DNA from 2 places in the Roseovarius roseus genome. Region 1 is predicted to be linked to the other one. Evidence: riboswitches for the same ligand, from Rfam matches in the RefSeq annotation. Region 1 holds a riboswitch; the other holds the start of a gene.

Evidence for each region. A riboswitch is a leader RNA that binds a small molecule or an ion and turns the genes downstream of it on or off. The one in region 1 is predicted to bind cobalamin.
Region 2: linked by a shared signal. The riboswitch ahead of ACEWPL_RS03405 (TonB-dependent receptor plug domain-containing protein) and the one ahead of ACEWPL_RS09620 (hypothetical protein) in region 1 are both predicted to bind cobalamin.

The regions. Positions count from the first base shown of each region.
Region 1 covers NZ_JBHFPE020000004.1:272,234-279,520, forward strand. Annotated here, with positions in the region: gene tkt (transketolase) at 1-318, opposite strand, end outside; gene ACEWPL_RS09605 (coiled-coil domain-containing protein) at 546-1,112, shown strand; gene ACEWPL_RS09610 (cell division protein ZapA) at 1,112-1,507, shown strand; gene ACEWPL_RS09615 (ATP-dependent helicase) at 1,640-4,060, shown strand; cobalamin riboswitch at 4,163-4,365, shown strand; gene ACEWPL_RS09620 (hypothetical protein) at 4,477-4,740, shown strand; gene ACEWPL_RS09625 (metal ABC transporter permease) at 4,749-5,552, opposite strand; gene ACEWPL_RS09630 (metal ABC transporter ATP-binding protein) at 5,552-6,316, opposite strand; gene ACEWPL_RS09635 (Fur family transcriptional regulator) at 6,313-6,807, opposite strand; gene ACEWPL_RS09640 (zinc ABC transporter substrate-binding protein) at 6,904-7,287, shown strand, end outside.
Region 2 covers NZ_JBHFPE020000001.1:675,662-682,948, forward strand. Annotated here, with positions in the region: gene ACEWPL_RS03395 (FecCD family ABC transporter permease) at 1-916, opposite strand, end outside; gene ACEWPL_RS03400 (ABC transporter substrate-binding protein) at 913-1,854, opposite strand; gene ACEWPL_RS03405 (TonB-dependent receptor plug domain-containing protein) at 1,778-3,628, opposite strand; cobalamin riboswitch at 3,772-3,979, opposite strand; tRNA gene ACEWPL_RS03410 (tRNA-Val) at 4,106-4,181, opposite strand; gene ACEWPL_RS03415 (histidine phosphatase family protein) at 4,289-4,879, opposite strand; gene ACEWPL_RS03420 (ribbon-helix-helix domain-containing protein) at 5,027-5,416, shown strand; partial or broken gene ACEWPL_RS03425 (GMC family oxidoreductase) at 5,493-7,046, opposite strand; gene ACEWPL_RS03430 (Twin-arginine translocation pathway signal) at 7,062-7,287, opposite strand, start outside.

The sequences.
Region 1 (7,287 bases):
AATCGCGCCCCATTGGCGAAAATTCTTGATCTGCTCCAGCGTCATGTCCTCGTAGCCGGTCAGATGCAGCAGCGAGTAAAGCAGCATCGAGCCATGGCCAGCGCTGAGGATGAAGCGGTCGCGATCCGGCCAATCGGGTGCGGAGGCGTCGAATTTCAGGTGCTTTTCATAAAGCACGGTGGCGACATCGGCCATGCCCATCGGCATCCCCGAATGCCCCGAATTGGCGGCGTGGACCGCGTCCAGCGTCAGGGCGCGAATGGCGGTCGCTTTGGACCAGTGATCGGGATTGGCTTTGGCGAGGGCGGTAAGATCCACGGCAGCGGTATCCTTATGGAAGGGGGCTTGTCTGCCCGCCTCAATACCAGCCCGGCCCCGAAGTTCAAGCGCCGCCACACCGGACACAGGCGCACCGCCGCCTTCCGCCGCAAGGGGGGAAGCCTTTTTGCAAGCCATTCGCTAGACTTGGCACCATTAGGGCATGTTGCGATTCGGCGTGCCCTGTAGGAGAGTTGGGGCAGACAGTTGAAAAGGACATTGACGCGATGAGCGATATCGACGCGATGCAAAGCCGTATCATGGCGGCGCTGGACCGGATCGGGCAAGGGCTGGACGGGCTGGGAGCGACGAATGATCAGGCCGGCGACCCGGGCGAGGTAGAGGCCCTGCGCCAGCAGGTCGAGGATGAGCGGCTGGCGAATGCCCAGCTGGAAGAGCGCGTAAAGCAGCTGAGCGCCCGCGCCCGCGAGGCCGAGGCCAGCCTGGAAGAGTTCAAGGCCGCCGCCAGCGAGGCCAAGGCCGAAGAAGACACGCGCGCCAAGACCCTACGCAAGATCGACGGCAATCTGCAATCGCTCCGCCATGCCAACCAGCAGCTGCGCGACAACAACGCCAAACTGCGCGATGCGAATGCCAAGGGCGTGGCCGAGCCGCATCTGATCAACAAGGCGATGATGGCCGAACTGGACGGCCTGCGCGCCACCCGCGCCGCCGACCGGGCCGAGATGGACGCCATTCTTGGCGAGCTTGCCCGTATGGGTGTGACAGGGGATGGCAGTGCGGACGGGTCCGAGAGCGCCAAGGCCAGTGGAAACGGAATGGAGGAGGCATGATGCCCGAAGTTGACATCGAAATCGGTGGCCGCACTTTCCAGGTTTCCTGCCAGGCCGGGGAGGAGCATTTCCTGCACTCCGCCGCCAAGATGCTGGATGACGAGGCATCGGTGCTGGCCGCGCAGATCGGACGCATCCCCGAGGCGCGCATGCTGCTGATGGCTGGCCTCATGCTGGCCGACAAGACCGCTGGCCTGCAGGACAAGCTGGCCGAGATAAGCGACACGCTGGCCGAGCGCGAAGCGGAACTGGCTGGCCTGCGGGACGCGCCGCCGCCTGCGCCCGAGCGCGTCGAGGTTCCGGTCGTGCCCAGCTCTATCACCGACACGCTGGCCGAAATCGCCGCCCGCGCCGAGGCGCTGGCCGAGACGGTGGATGGCAAGAAGGCCGGTTGACACCTCTGCAAGCCGATGGCGAGGGGGTGTGACGTGGCAGGGCGGCGGGATGCCGCCCTGACGTGTTTCACGTGCAGAACATAGGCCGAACATCTCTTTATCTTGCGCGCAGGGGGCGCTATGGTCCCGCCCATGAGCAGTTTTGACGAATCCGACGCGTTCGAGAGCGCCTCCCTGTCTTCGCGCGCAATGGCCGCGCGGCCCGCGCCGTATCTTGATGGCCTGAATCCCGAACAGCGGCTGGCGGTCGAGACGATGGACGGCCCCGTCCTGATGCTGGCAGGCGCCGGCACGGGCAAGACCAAGGCGCTGACGACGCGCATCGTGCACCTTCTGAACACCGGACGCGCGCGCCCCAATGAGGTGCTGGCCGTCACCTTCACCAACAAGGCCGCGCGCGAGATGAAGACCCGCGTCGGCGCACTCCTGGGCCAATCCATCGAGGGGATGCCGTGGCTGGGCACGTTTCACTCGATCTGCGTCAAACTGCTGCGCCGCCATGCCGAGCTGATCGGCGTAGAGGGCGGTGGAAATCTGGCTGACGTGATCGAAGCCCCGGCGCGCGACGTCACGCTGAAGTCGAACTTCACCATTCTCGACACGGACGACCAGCTGCGTCTGCTCAAGCAGTTGGTGCAGGCCGCCGGCATCGACGATAAACGCTGGCCCGCCCGCCAATTGGCCGGTGTCATCGACAACTGGAAAAACCGCGCCTGGACGCCGGACCGCGTGCCCGCCGCCGAGGCGGGCGCCTATAATGGCAAGGCCGTCACGCTCTACAAGCAATACCAGCGCCGCCTGATCGAGTTGAACGCCGTGGATTTCGGCGATCTGCTCTTGCACGTCGTCACGATCTTCCAGACGCATGACGACATCCTCCAGCAGTATCAACGCTGGTTCAAATATATCCTCGTGGACGAGTATCAGGATACGAACGTCGCTCAATATCTATGGCTGCGCCTATTGGCCGGCGGTCACAAGAATATCTGCTGCGTCGGCGATGACGACCAGTCGATCTATGGCTGGCGCGGCGCAGAGGTGGGTAATATCCTACGGTTCGAAAAGGATTTTCCCGGCGCGCATGTGGTCCGGCTCGAGCAGAATTACCGCTCGACGCCGCATATCCTGGCTGCCGCCTCGGGCGTGATCGCGGGCAATCAGGGGCGGCTTGGCAAGGAGCTTTGGACGCAAGAACAGGAGGGCGAGAAAGTCCGCCTCATCGGCCATTGGGACGGCGAGGAAGAGGCGCGCTGGATCGGCGAGGAGATCGAGGCGATGCAGCGCGGCACCCGCGGCCAGCGCCCTTATGGTCTTGACGATATGGCCATCCTCGTTCGCGCTTCGCATCAGATGCGCGCTTTTGAGGACCGCTTTCTGACTATCGGCCTGCCCTACCGCGTCATCGGTGGCCCGCGCTTTTACGAGCGGATGGAGATCCGCGACGCGATGGCCTATTTCCGCTGCGTGACCTCGCCTTCGGACGATCTGGCCTTCGAGCGGATCGTGAACACGCCCAAGCGCGGCCTCGGCGACAAGGCGCAGCAGAAGATGCAGGTGACCGCGCGCGAGAACGGCGTGCCGCTGATCGAGGGTGCGCGCATTCTGGTCGCGGAGAAAGGCCTGACCGGCAAGGGCGCGCGCGAGCTGTCGCTGCTGCTGGATGGGCTCACCCGCTGGGGCCGCATGGCCGGGGATGCCGCGATCAGCCATATTGAGCTTGCCGAGATCATCCTGGACGAATCCGGCTATACCGAGATGTGGCAGAACGACAAGACGCCCGAGGCGCCGGGTCGGCTCGAGAACCTCAAGGAACTGGTCAAGGCGCTGGAGAATTTCGAGAACCTCACCGGCTTTCTCGAACATGTCAGCCTCATCATGGACAATGAGAGCGAGAATGAGGGCCAGAAGGTCAGCATCATGACCCTACACGCCGCTAAAGGCCTGGAATTTCCCGCCGTCTTCCTGCCCGGCTGGGAGGATGGCCTTTTCCCCTCGCAGCGCTCGATGGACGAAAGCGGTCTCAAGGGCGTCGAGGAAGAGCGCCGCCTTGCCTATGTGGGCATCACCCGAGCCGAGGAGATCTGCACGATTTCCTTTGCGGGTAACCGACGCGTCTTTGGTCAGTGGCAATCGTCCTTGCCCTCGCGTTTCATCGATGAGCTGCCCGAGGATCATGTCGATGTCCTGACCCCGCCCGGCCTCTACGGTGGCGGCTACGGCGCGGCGGGCATGGCAGGGTCGATGGGCGGCGTGCAGAACAGCATCGACGCCAAGGTGGCCGAGGCGAATGTCTACAATTCCCCCGGCTGGAAGCGGATGCAAGCGCGGGCGGGCCAGCGCCCCACGGCGCAGCCGCGCGAATCGACCTCGCCGGTGATCGACATGGCCGCCGCCTCGTCCCACACGGTGGGCGAGCGGGTGTTCCACCAGAAATTCGGCTATGGCGAGATCATCGGCCTCGAGGGCGACAAGCTGGAGATCGCGTTCGAGAAGGCGGGCACAAAGAAAGTCGTCGCCCGGTTCGTCACCAGCCCGGATGACGTGCCCTTCTAGCGCGTCCCGGCTTCTTCTTGCCAGAAATATCCCCGCCGGAGGCCCCAAATCTCTTTTGGCGTCTGGCCTGTCATCAGGCGTTGTGCGGCGGTATCGAATCCGCCACAGTGAAACTTCCAAGGTGCTGCGCAACCGCGCGGAGAATTGGGAAGCCGGTGCAAATCCGGCACTGCCCCCGCAACGGTAAGGGTGGGCGAGACGGTGCAAGACCACTGGGCGTGAACGCCCGGGAAGGGCGCCGGATCATGGGCCAATCGCGGCCTGGCCCCCGAAGTCCGGAAACCAGCCTTGGGAGTGACGTCAAACCGCGTGGGGCGGTGTGGACGCTGCTGCCGGGCCTCGTTCCTCGCATGTCAGCCTCGCACGCCATCCTGCGCCCCAAGTGGCCCGGGGTGCGGCCAAGGAGTGGATAAGACATGGGTGTAGTACAGATCCTGCATGGTCTGGAGCGTAGCGACGCCGTGGGCGCGGATGCGGATGCGGTGGCGCGGCTGGGCTTTCTGGAATGGGCCTTTGCCCTGCCGGGGGCCGCCACGCCGGAGGCGGCGCGCGCCGCGCTGAAGGCCGCTCCGGACGAGGCGCGCAGCCCGGCGGCACGGGCGTTTGTCGGCTTTCTTACGGAGGCCACGGTTTATACCGCGCCCCGCGTCCGGCGTGGCCGCGCGGCGCGTTTGCACTAGGCAGCGCGCTACCGCGCGTGCCAGCGGTCCTTGATCGCGGCATAGAGGCTGGAGGCGGCGAATAGGATCGCGGCGGCACAGACGATGGTCGGCCCGGTGGGCGTGTCCAGCGTGTAGGATGCCCTAAGCCCGGCCCATGCCGCTGCCACGCCCAACCCGGCGGCGATGACGGCCATCGCCTCGGGTGTGCGGGCGAATGGGCGTGCGGTGGCCGCAGGGATGATCAGCAGGGCAGTGATCAGCAGCGCGCCCACCACCTTGATCGCCACAGCCACCACGATGGCCAGGGCGAGGGTCAGGATCAGTTCCTCGTGCTTGGGGTCGATCCCGTCAGCGCGGGCCAGATCCGGGTCCAGCGTCGCGGTCAGGAGCGCCGACCAGCGCCAGCTGACCAGTGCCAGAACCAGCGCCGCGCCGCCCCAGATCACCCCCAGATCGCCGCGCGAGACCGAAAGGATATCGCCAAAGAGAAATGACATCACGTCGATGCGCACCCCTTGCAGAAAGGACACGCCCACGAGGCCGAATGCCAGCGCCGAATGGGCCAGCACGCCCAGCACCGTGTCCACGCCGCGCCCGCGCCCCGAAAGGGCCGTGACCAGTGTCGCCATCGCCAGCGCGACCACCAGCGCACCGGCAAAGATCGGCAGGGACAGTGCCAGCGACAGGGCGACGCCCAGAATGGCCGCATGGGCGGTCGCATCCCCGAAATAGGCCATGCGCCGCCAGACGACAAAACACCCGAGGGGCGCCGCGGCCAGTGATGTGCCGATCCCGGCCAGCGCCGCGCGGGTCATGAAGTCATCGAGCATCAGTCACCTACCTTTGCGTGCGGTGCGCCATGATCATGCGCGCATTCCTCGCCATGGACATGGTCGTGATGGTGCCGGTAGAGCGCCAGCGCCCCTTGCGTGCCTTCGCCGAAAAGGGCCCGGTAGACGGGCGCCTCGGCCACGACTTCGGGCGTGCCTTCGCAGCAGACATGCCCGTTGAGGCAGATCACGCGGTCGGACGCGCTCATCACGACATGCAGATCATGGCTGACCATCAACACGGCGCAGCCCGTCTCGCGGCGCACATCTTCGATCCGGCGGTAGAACGCGGCGGCGCCGGGCTGGTCGAGGCCCGCGGTCCCCTCGTCTAGCATCAAAAGCTGGGGGTTCCGCAGCAGGGCGCGCGCCAGCAGGACGCGCTGAAACTGCCCGCCTGACAGGCCTGCCATGGGGTGCCCACCGATATCGGGCACGCCCGCGCGCTCCAGCGCATCGCGGGCGGCCTCGCGGCTGACGCGGCGCGGAAGGCTGAGAAAGCGCGAGACGGTGATCGGCAGCGCCGCATCCAGCACCAGCCGCTGCGGCACATATCCCAGCCGAAGGTCCGGGCGACGCGTGATGCGCCCCGCGCTGGGGCGCACCCCGCCCAAGAGGGCGCGTAAGAGCGTAGACTTGCCCGATCCGTTGGGGCCGACGATGGTCACGATCTCGCCGGGGGCCATGGCGAAATCGACGTTCTGCAGCACGGTGTTCCGGCCATACCGCACGCTGAGCCCCTTGGCTTCGATCAAGGGCTGGGTCATGCGGTGGCGCCTGCCGGGGCGCTCTCACGGCACCGGGGGCAGAGCCCGACGGCCTCGCGCACCGTGCGCTCGATCTGGAACCCCGCATCACCCGCTGCGCGCGCCAATTCGCCCGCCTCGGGATCGGTGTCCACCTCGACAACGCGCTGGCAGGCGCGGCAGATCAGGAAAACGGGGGCGTGGCTTTGATCGGAATGGGTGCAGGCGGTAAAGGCGTTCAGCCGCTCGATCCGGTGGGCCAGCCCGTGACTGACCAGAAAATCAAGCGCACGGTAGGCGACGGGCGGCTGCGCGCCCAGACCCTCGGCCCGCAACACCTCCAGAATGTCATAAGCCCCGAGCGCCTTGTGCTCGCCCAGCAGAATCTCGAGCACGCGCCTACGGACGGGCGTGAACTGCAGACCTTGCGCGGAACATTGCCGCTCGGCGGCGCGCATGCCGGCCTTGATGCAGCCGTCATGGTCGTGCGTTTCAAAAGGGTCTATCGTCATGGCGCGGAGTCCTGGCTTTGGGCACAAAGAAGGTTGATATGTTATACTATATCATGTACCTCACTGCGAAGTGTTACATAATCACATGAGGTCAGGATGTCCACGCAAAGATACAAATCCCTTCTTCTGGGCACAGCGGCGCTATCGGTTTCGGCCAGCATCGCGGCAGCCGAGGTGCCAAACGTGGTGACGGATATCGCGCCTGTCGCATCGCTGGCCGCCCGTGTCATGGACGGGCTGGGCACGCCCCAGCAGATCGTGCAGCCCGGCGCGTCGCCCCATGGATACGCCATGCGCCCCTCTGAGGCGGAGGCGCTGTCGGGCGCGGATGCCATCTTCTGGATCGGGCCGGAGCTGACGCCATGGCTGGACCGCACGATCCACACCGTTGCGCCGAACGCGGACGTCACCGAGCTGCTTCACGCGCCTGAGACCTTCGTTCTGGCCTTCCGCAGCGGCGCAAGCTTTGCCGAAGAAGGC
Region 2 (7,287 bases), on a different contig from region 1:
GCACGCCCAGCTTCAGATCCTGCGACGGCAGGATCAGCCGGACGGCGATATCGGCGGCGAGCAGCATGATCGCCCCGCCAAGCGCCGAGGCCCATAGCAGGAGCGAGGGCCGCGCCCCAACCAGCGGGCGCAGGATATGCGGCACCACCAGCCCGATAAAGCCAATCGCCCCCGCGACGGCGGTCCCGGCCCCCACGACGCAGGCCGTGCCAATGACCAGCACCAGGCGCATCCGGCCAAGGCTGATTCCCATCGCGCCCGCGGCGTCCTCACCCAGCGTCAGCGCGTCCAGCCCCCGGCCCAGCGTGCCCAGCAGGATCCAGCCCACAGCCATCAGCGGCAGCGCCAGCCAGACGTGGACCATCGAGCGGTCCGAGAGCGAGCCCATCATCCAGAAGACGATTTCATTGGCAGCGAAGGGGTTTGGCGAGAGGTTCAGCACCAGCGATGTCAGCGCCCCGGCAAGGGCCGAGATGGCGATCCCCGCAAGGATCAGCGTCAGCGCCCCGCCGCGCGGCCCCGCCAGAGTCATCACCAGAATCACGCCGCCAAGCGCCCCCGCCAGCGCGGCGAGCGGCAGGCCCAGCGTATAAGCCGCGGCGAGCCCCGTCTGGATCGCCAGCACAGCGCCCAGAGCCGCCGAGCTGGAGACGCCGATCAGTCCCGGCTCGGCCAGCGGATTGCGCAGATAGCCCTGCATCGCCGCCCCGCTGAGGCCAAGGCTGCCCCCTATCATGACCGCCAGAATCGCGCGCGGCAGGCGGATCTGACGCATCACGGTCGCGATCGGCCCGTCCCCGCCCTGCCACAGCGCGGCAAGGCTGTCGCCGATGCCCAGTTCGGCAGGCCCCACCAGAAGTGAGGCGGCGAAAAGCATCGCGAGCGTCAACGCCAGCGGGATCATCACACGGCTCATCCACCAGCCTCGAAGGTGCGGCGCGCACGGGCCATATCGCCGATGGCGCGCAGCACATAGGGCGTGCCGCAGACCCAGTCCTGATCCGTCAGTGCCGCCCGTCCCGCCTGCCCGCGCAGATCGCCGACCACGGGATGGTCCATCACCTCCTCGGCGCGGCTGCCGCCGGGATAGCGCCGCGCGGTGATGACCAGATCCGGGTCGATCAGCGCCAGCACCTCAAGCGGCAGCTTGCCCCAGTCATAGCCTGCCTCGGCGGGCGCATTGCGCAGGCCGGCTGCCGTCAGGATATCGGTCGCCAGTGATTTCGCGCCGGAGGTATAGCCATTGGCATAGTAAAGCGCCGCGCGCGGCATCGCGCCTTTGTCTGGCGCGGCACTCCGCAGCGCCGCCAGATCGGTATCAAAGCGGGCGACCATTTCCTGAGCGGCGGCCTCACGGCCCAATGCCGCGCCCATTTCCAGGATCCGGGCGCGCACGTCATCCAGCGAGTGAACGATATCGAACTGGACCACCTCGATGCCGAGGCGGCGCAGCATGGCGATGGTGTCGCGCGAGGTATAGGTGCCTGCGACGACCAGATCGGGCTGCATCACATGCACCTCTTCGGCCCGGCCCGCATTGATCGCATATTGCCCGGCCTCTTCCGCCATGGGCGAGACGCGCGGGTCCAGCGCGATCCGGCTGACCGAGATCAGCTGATCCTCGCCCGCGAGCAGCATGGCCAGCTGATCCGTGCAAAGATTGATGGAAACGACACGCTGTGGCGGCTGGTTTGCTGCCTGCGCCTGCGCGGGCTGCGCCGCGCAAAAGAACACCGCACCCGCCAGGCAGGCGGATGCGAGAAGGCGTCTTATGCGCTCAGAAACTGGCACGAAGCCCGACATAGGCCGCGCGGCCCGGCTGATTGAACCCGCCCGCCGTCTCGTAATCCTCATCGGTGAGGTTCTCGATCCGCAGATAAAGCTGTGCAGTGTCGGTGACATCATAGCTGATCCCGGCGCCGACAAGGGTGTAGTCATCCACCTTGGTATTGGCTGGATCAAGGGGCACGATATCGGCGACATGGCGCAGATCGACATAGCCCGACAGGCGGTCGGTGAAATCGCTGCTGAGGCCCATGACGATGTCATGTTTAGGCGTACGCGTCAGCCGCGCCCCATCGGTTTCGGCATCGACATAGGTATAGGCACCGAAGGCCGTGACGCGCGAGGTCAGCGCATATTCACCCGACAGCTCCAGACCCTTGGACGTGGTCGTGCCCGGGATCTGAACGTAGCAGCCGTTGCCACCATTGTTGCAGGCCGTATTCGTGAACTGGTAATCGATCAAATCCTCGACATCCGTGTAGAACAGCGTCGCCTTGACAAAGCCAGCGGTGCCGAAGGTCTTTTCAACGCCCATCTCGTAGCTGGTGCTTTCCTCGGGCTGCAGGGTGGGCAGGCCGTAGAAACCAAAGCGCTCGTATAGGGACGGCGCGCGGTAGCCGGTGCCGATCAGGCCACGAAACGTCACATCCTCGCTGGCGCGCCAGGCGGCTGCCACGCGCCCCGTGACCTTGCCCCCGAAATTCGAATTGTCATCATAGCGCAAAGCCGCCGAAAGATCGATATCGGCGCTCGGGCTGAGGAGCAGTTCGGCATTGATCGCCGTCGTTTCGTCCGATCCGCTGGTTGCCGGGTTCGCGAAGGGCGATACGCCGGGGGTGCTGCTGAAGGTCTCTTCGGTCCATTCGGCGCCCAAGTTGAGGGTCGCCGCGTCACTGAGCCGCGCGGAGGCCAGATAATCCAGCGTATTCCGGTCGCCCTTGAAGTTAATGGTGAACTGGCTGAGCGGATCGTCACGCTCCATCTCGAAATAGCTGTAGCTCAGCGTGTGAGTGACGGACCCGGTCTCAAGCGTGGCGAAGATGCGTGCGCCTTGCTCGGTAAAGAGGTTGCTGCCCGTCGCGTCATTCGAGAAGGCGCTGCGGTCGATCTCGACCTCGCCGTCGCGGTAGTGCAAGGCACCGCCGAAGGTCAGGGTGTCGGTGGCGGCATATTCGCCGGTCAGATCGATCGTGGTCTGCTCGAACGCGTCATCCTCGGTGTTGAAGCTCTGCGCCGAGATGCCGTCCGTCTGGATGCGGCCATAGCTGAGCGCGACAAAACCCTTGTCCGACCGGTAGCCGGTGCTGAGCGTCCCGGAATAGGTGCCAAAGCTGCCGCCCTCGACCTGGGCCTCACCGGAAAACCCGAGGGACTCGGGGCGGTAGGTGGTCACGTCAATGATGCCGGCAATCGCCTCGGAGCCGTAGAGCGCCGATTGCGCGCCCTTAAGCACCTCGACGCGGGAAATGCCCGAGGATGTCAGGCCGCCGAAGTTGAACTGATTTTGCGTGTTCGAGGGGTCTGTTACATCCAGCCCGTTGATGCGCACGCCCACATAGCGCGACGGCAGGCCGCGGATCTGGATTGAGCCATTAGCGCCCAGACCGCCATTCGAGGTGGAGCTGACGCCCGGCAGGCGCGTCAGCCGGTCAATGACCGAGCTGTCATTGCCGCCGGCCTCAACGCCTTCCACCACTTCGACAGTGGCACCGGTGCGGCCCAGCTCGACCGGGGTCAGGCTGCTGGACAGGACGAGCGTGCCCAGATCATAGGTCTGCTGGGCCTGCGCCGCCGTGGCTAGTGCGCCGGTCAGGATGGTGGATGTAAGAAGAATGTTTTTCATATCGGGGTCTCCGGACGCGCCCCACGCGGGGACGCTGCAGTGCTTGGATATGCATGCGGAGAAGCGGTAATGTGTGCTTCCGCAGGCGGCGAGAATGCCACCACAACGGAAGGATCCGTTGCCCATGACGCGCCCCGCGTCCGGACAGGGTGAACACTCCGGCAGGTCTCCTGACTTGCGGGTCAACGCTGGGCCGGGTCTTCCCACCGCAAGGCACGGCAGTGACGTTGTTCCGGCTTCGCTCACCGCCTACAGTTGCGGGGGCAGTCGCGGATTCGGCGCAAGGCACCTGACCGCGTTCCCTATTATCCGGGGGCTGTTAACGCCCGGACCGAAGTAGGATCTGCCTAGCGCAGAGACCCCCTTTGGAAAAGGGGGAAAAACGAAAAATATTCAAATTGGAAATGATGCGGTGCCCGCCAACCGCGACACCAGGATCACCCGCGCGCGATAGGCCATTGTAATATAGTGGAATTATGGTGGGTGGTGAGGGGCTCGAACCCCCGACATTTTCGGTGTAAACGAAACGCTCTACCAACTGAGCTAACCACCCGCGCCGCCGGATTAGCGCCATCTGGCGGCTCGCGCAAGACCCATGCAGCAGCAATCTGTCCCGCGGCTGTCATCGCGGGGCCGTAGCGCCGCGAAATCGGTGACTCATCAAAGCTTTGGCGGGTCGATGCGCCGCTCGGTGCCCTGCGACAGATGATAGACGCAGCCCTGCACGTTGTCCTGCGCGCCCATCGCCTCGGGCGGCAGCCCGGTGGCAAGGCCGCGCAGCACCTGCCCCCAAAGACCGTGCGCCACCACGATGCTGGGGCCACGCAGATCCTCGGCAAAGCTGCGCACACGGGCAATCAGCGCCTCCAGTCCCTCGCCGCCCGGAGCCTTGGCATAGGTTGCGAGGTCATTGGCCCCCTGCGCAAGGTCCGCCTTGCTCTGCCCCTCCCAGGCGCCGGTGTCGATCTCGGCAAGGCGCGGGTCGATGACGGGCGTGTGGGCGGGCATGGCCAGCGCGGCGGTTTCACGCGCCCGGCCCAGCGGCGAGACATAGATGCCGCCCGCCCCTCCGGCGACGCGCGCTGCAATATCGGTGATCAGCCCGGCCTGCTGCAGCGCCTGCGCACGCCCCAGCGCCGTCAGCGGCGAATCCAGTCGCCCCTGGATGCGGCCCGCCAGATTCCACTCGGTCTGGCCGTGGCGGAGAAACCAAATCTCGGGCCATGTCACTTGAACCATATTCAGAACCATCCCGAAATCATCCGCTTGCAGGCACGTCTTAATCCACCCTGCAGGCGGCGCCAATCCCGCACACCGCCAAGCGCCGCAGAATCTTTCGCTTGGCCGGGCGCGGGCACGCGGCTAGCATCAACGTGATGCTTTCAAGGAGATCATGCCATGTGCCGTCTGTTCATCGGGGCCGACCCGACATTATGGGAAAGCGCGACACGCTCGTTCCGCATGGAGGGCATGGTCACCAGTGTCCGGCTGGAGCAAATGTTCTGGTCCGTACTGGAGGATATCGCGCAGCGGCAGGATCTGAACGTGCCGCAACTGCTGCACCAGCTTTACAACGAATCAATCGATGAGGGGCATGATCTGGGGAATTTCACCTCGTTCCTGCGCGTCTGCTGCATGCGCTTTATCGACCTGCAGTTGAACGGCCTGATCGCCAGCGACAGTTCCGTCGATTTCGAGGCCCTGCCCGTCGAAGAGATCCTGAGCGAAGAACGCAAACGCAACGTTGCAGCGGGCCAGCGCCGCGCGACGAATTCGAAACAGCACTGACGCCAGCGCACTCGAGCGGCAGACAAGCAAAAGCCCGGCACGTTGAGAACGTACCGGGCTTGCGCGGTTTCAGAATTTAGAGGTTGCCCTTGCCCATCTCATCCGCGATGTGGTCCGCCTGCCGGATCGCCAGCGCCACGATGGTCAGCGTCGGGTTCTCTGCCGCACCGGTCGTGAATTGCGAGCCGTCCGAGACGAAAAGGTTGGCGATATCGTGGCTCTGCCCCCAGCGGTTTACGACGCCATCCTCGGCCTTCTCCGACATGCGGTTGGTCCCGAGGTTATGCGTCGAGGGGTAAGGCGGCGTCGGCGCCCATCGCATCATAGATGGCCTGACCCCTCTCATAGGCATGGTTGCGCATCGCCACGTCATTGGCATGATCCGAGTAATGCACATTCGGCACCGGCTGGCCGAACTGGTCGGTCACGTCGGTATTGAGCGTCACGCGGTTCGTCTCCTGCGGCATGTCCTCGCCCACGATCCACATGCCCGCCATGTTCTCGTACTGATCGAGCGCGGAGGTGAACTCGCGGCCCCATGCGCCGGGATCGAGGAAGGCGGCCATGAAGGGAATGCCGAGGGCCAGCGTTTCCAGCTCATACCCGCCGACAAACCCGCGGCCGGGATCGTGCCGCGCCTCGTCCTGAACGATGCCCGCCATGGTCGTGCCGCGCCACATCTTCACCGGCTTGTCGAAGATGCCATAGACCGAGCCGGTGAGGTGACGCATGTAGTTGCGCCCCACCTGCCCCGAGCTGTTGGCGAGGCCATCGGGGAACATTGCGCTGGCCGAGTTGAGCAAAAGGCGCGGGCTTTCGATGGAATTGCCGGCCACGCAGACGATGCGTGCCTTTTGCATCTGTTCATTGCCATCCGCATCAATATAGACAACGCCGGTGACCTTGCCGCTGTCATCATGCTCGATCCGTAGCGCGTGGGCCTTCTCGCGCACCTCCAGATTGCCGGTCGCCTCGCCTGCCGGGATGTCTGTATAGGCCGAGGACCACTTGGCGCCCCATTTGCAGCCCTGAAAGCAGAACCCCGTCTGCTGGCAGGCCAGGCGGTCTTCGGTCGGGGCCGAGTTGATCGCCATGCGGCCGGTGCTGACCTCCTTGTAGCCCAGCTTTTGCGCGCCGGCCTCGAAGACCTTGTAATTGTTGTTGCCCGGCAGACCCGCATTGCCATTGGTGCGGGTCACGTTCAGCTTTTTCTCGGCCTTGTCGTAATAGGGCGCCATCTCGGCCCCGTCGATCGGCCAGTCCAGAAGGTTCGCGCCCTCGACCGCGCCGTAATGCGTCCGGGCCTTCCACTCGTGATCCTGAAAGCGCAGGGACGCGCCCGCCCAGTGGGTGGTCGTGCCGCCCACGGCCTTGACGATCCAGGCGGGCAGACCCGAGAAATCATTGGCCACGCGCCAGTCGCCCGAGGTCGTGCGTCCGTCGAGCCAGGCCAGTTGGCCGAAGCTGTCCCATTCGTCGTTGATGTAATCCTCGGGCAGATACCGCCCGCCTCGAGAGCGACGACGCTGACGCCCTTCTGGGCCAGCTCGTTTGCCAGAACCCCGCCCCCGGCGCCGGTTCCGATGATGACGACAACGCTGTCGTCGGTGAGGTCAAATGGTGCCGTCATGGTGCCAACCCTTCCTTAGATCCAAGCGATGTCATCGAAGCCGCGATTGATATAGCCGCCCTGGCTATAGCTCTCGCCCTCGTAACCGAAGATCGGCCAGACTGCTTTTTGATTATAAAGCCCGGTCACAAGCCCGCCGCGCACCTTCTGGAAAAACGCGGTATCCTCCATGCTGGTCAGGATCGCGACGCGGTCCTTTTCCCATCCGGTCTTGAGGTAGCTGTCAAAGCCCGCGCTGCGC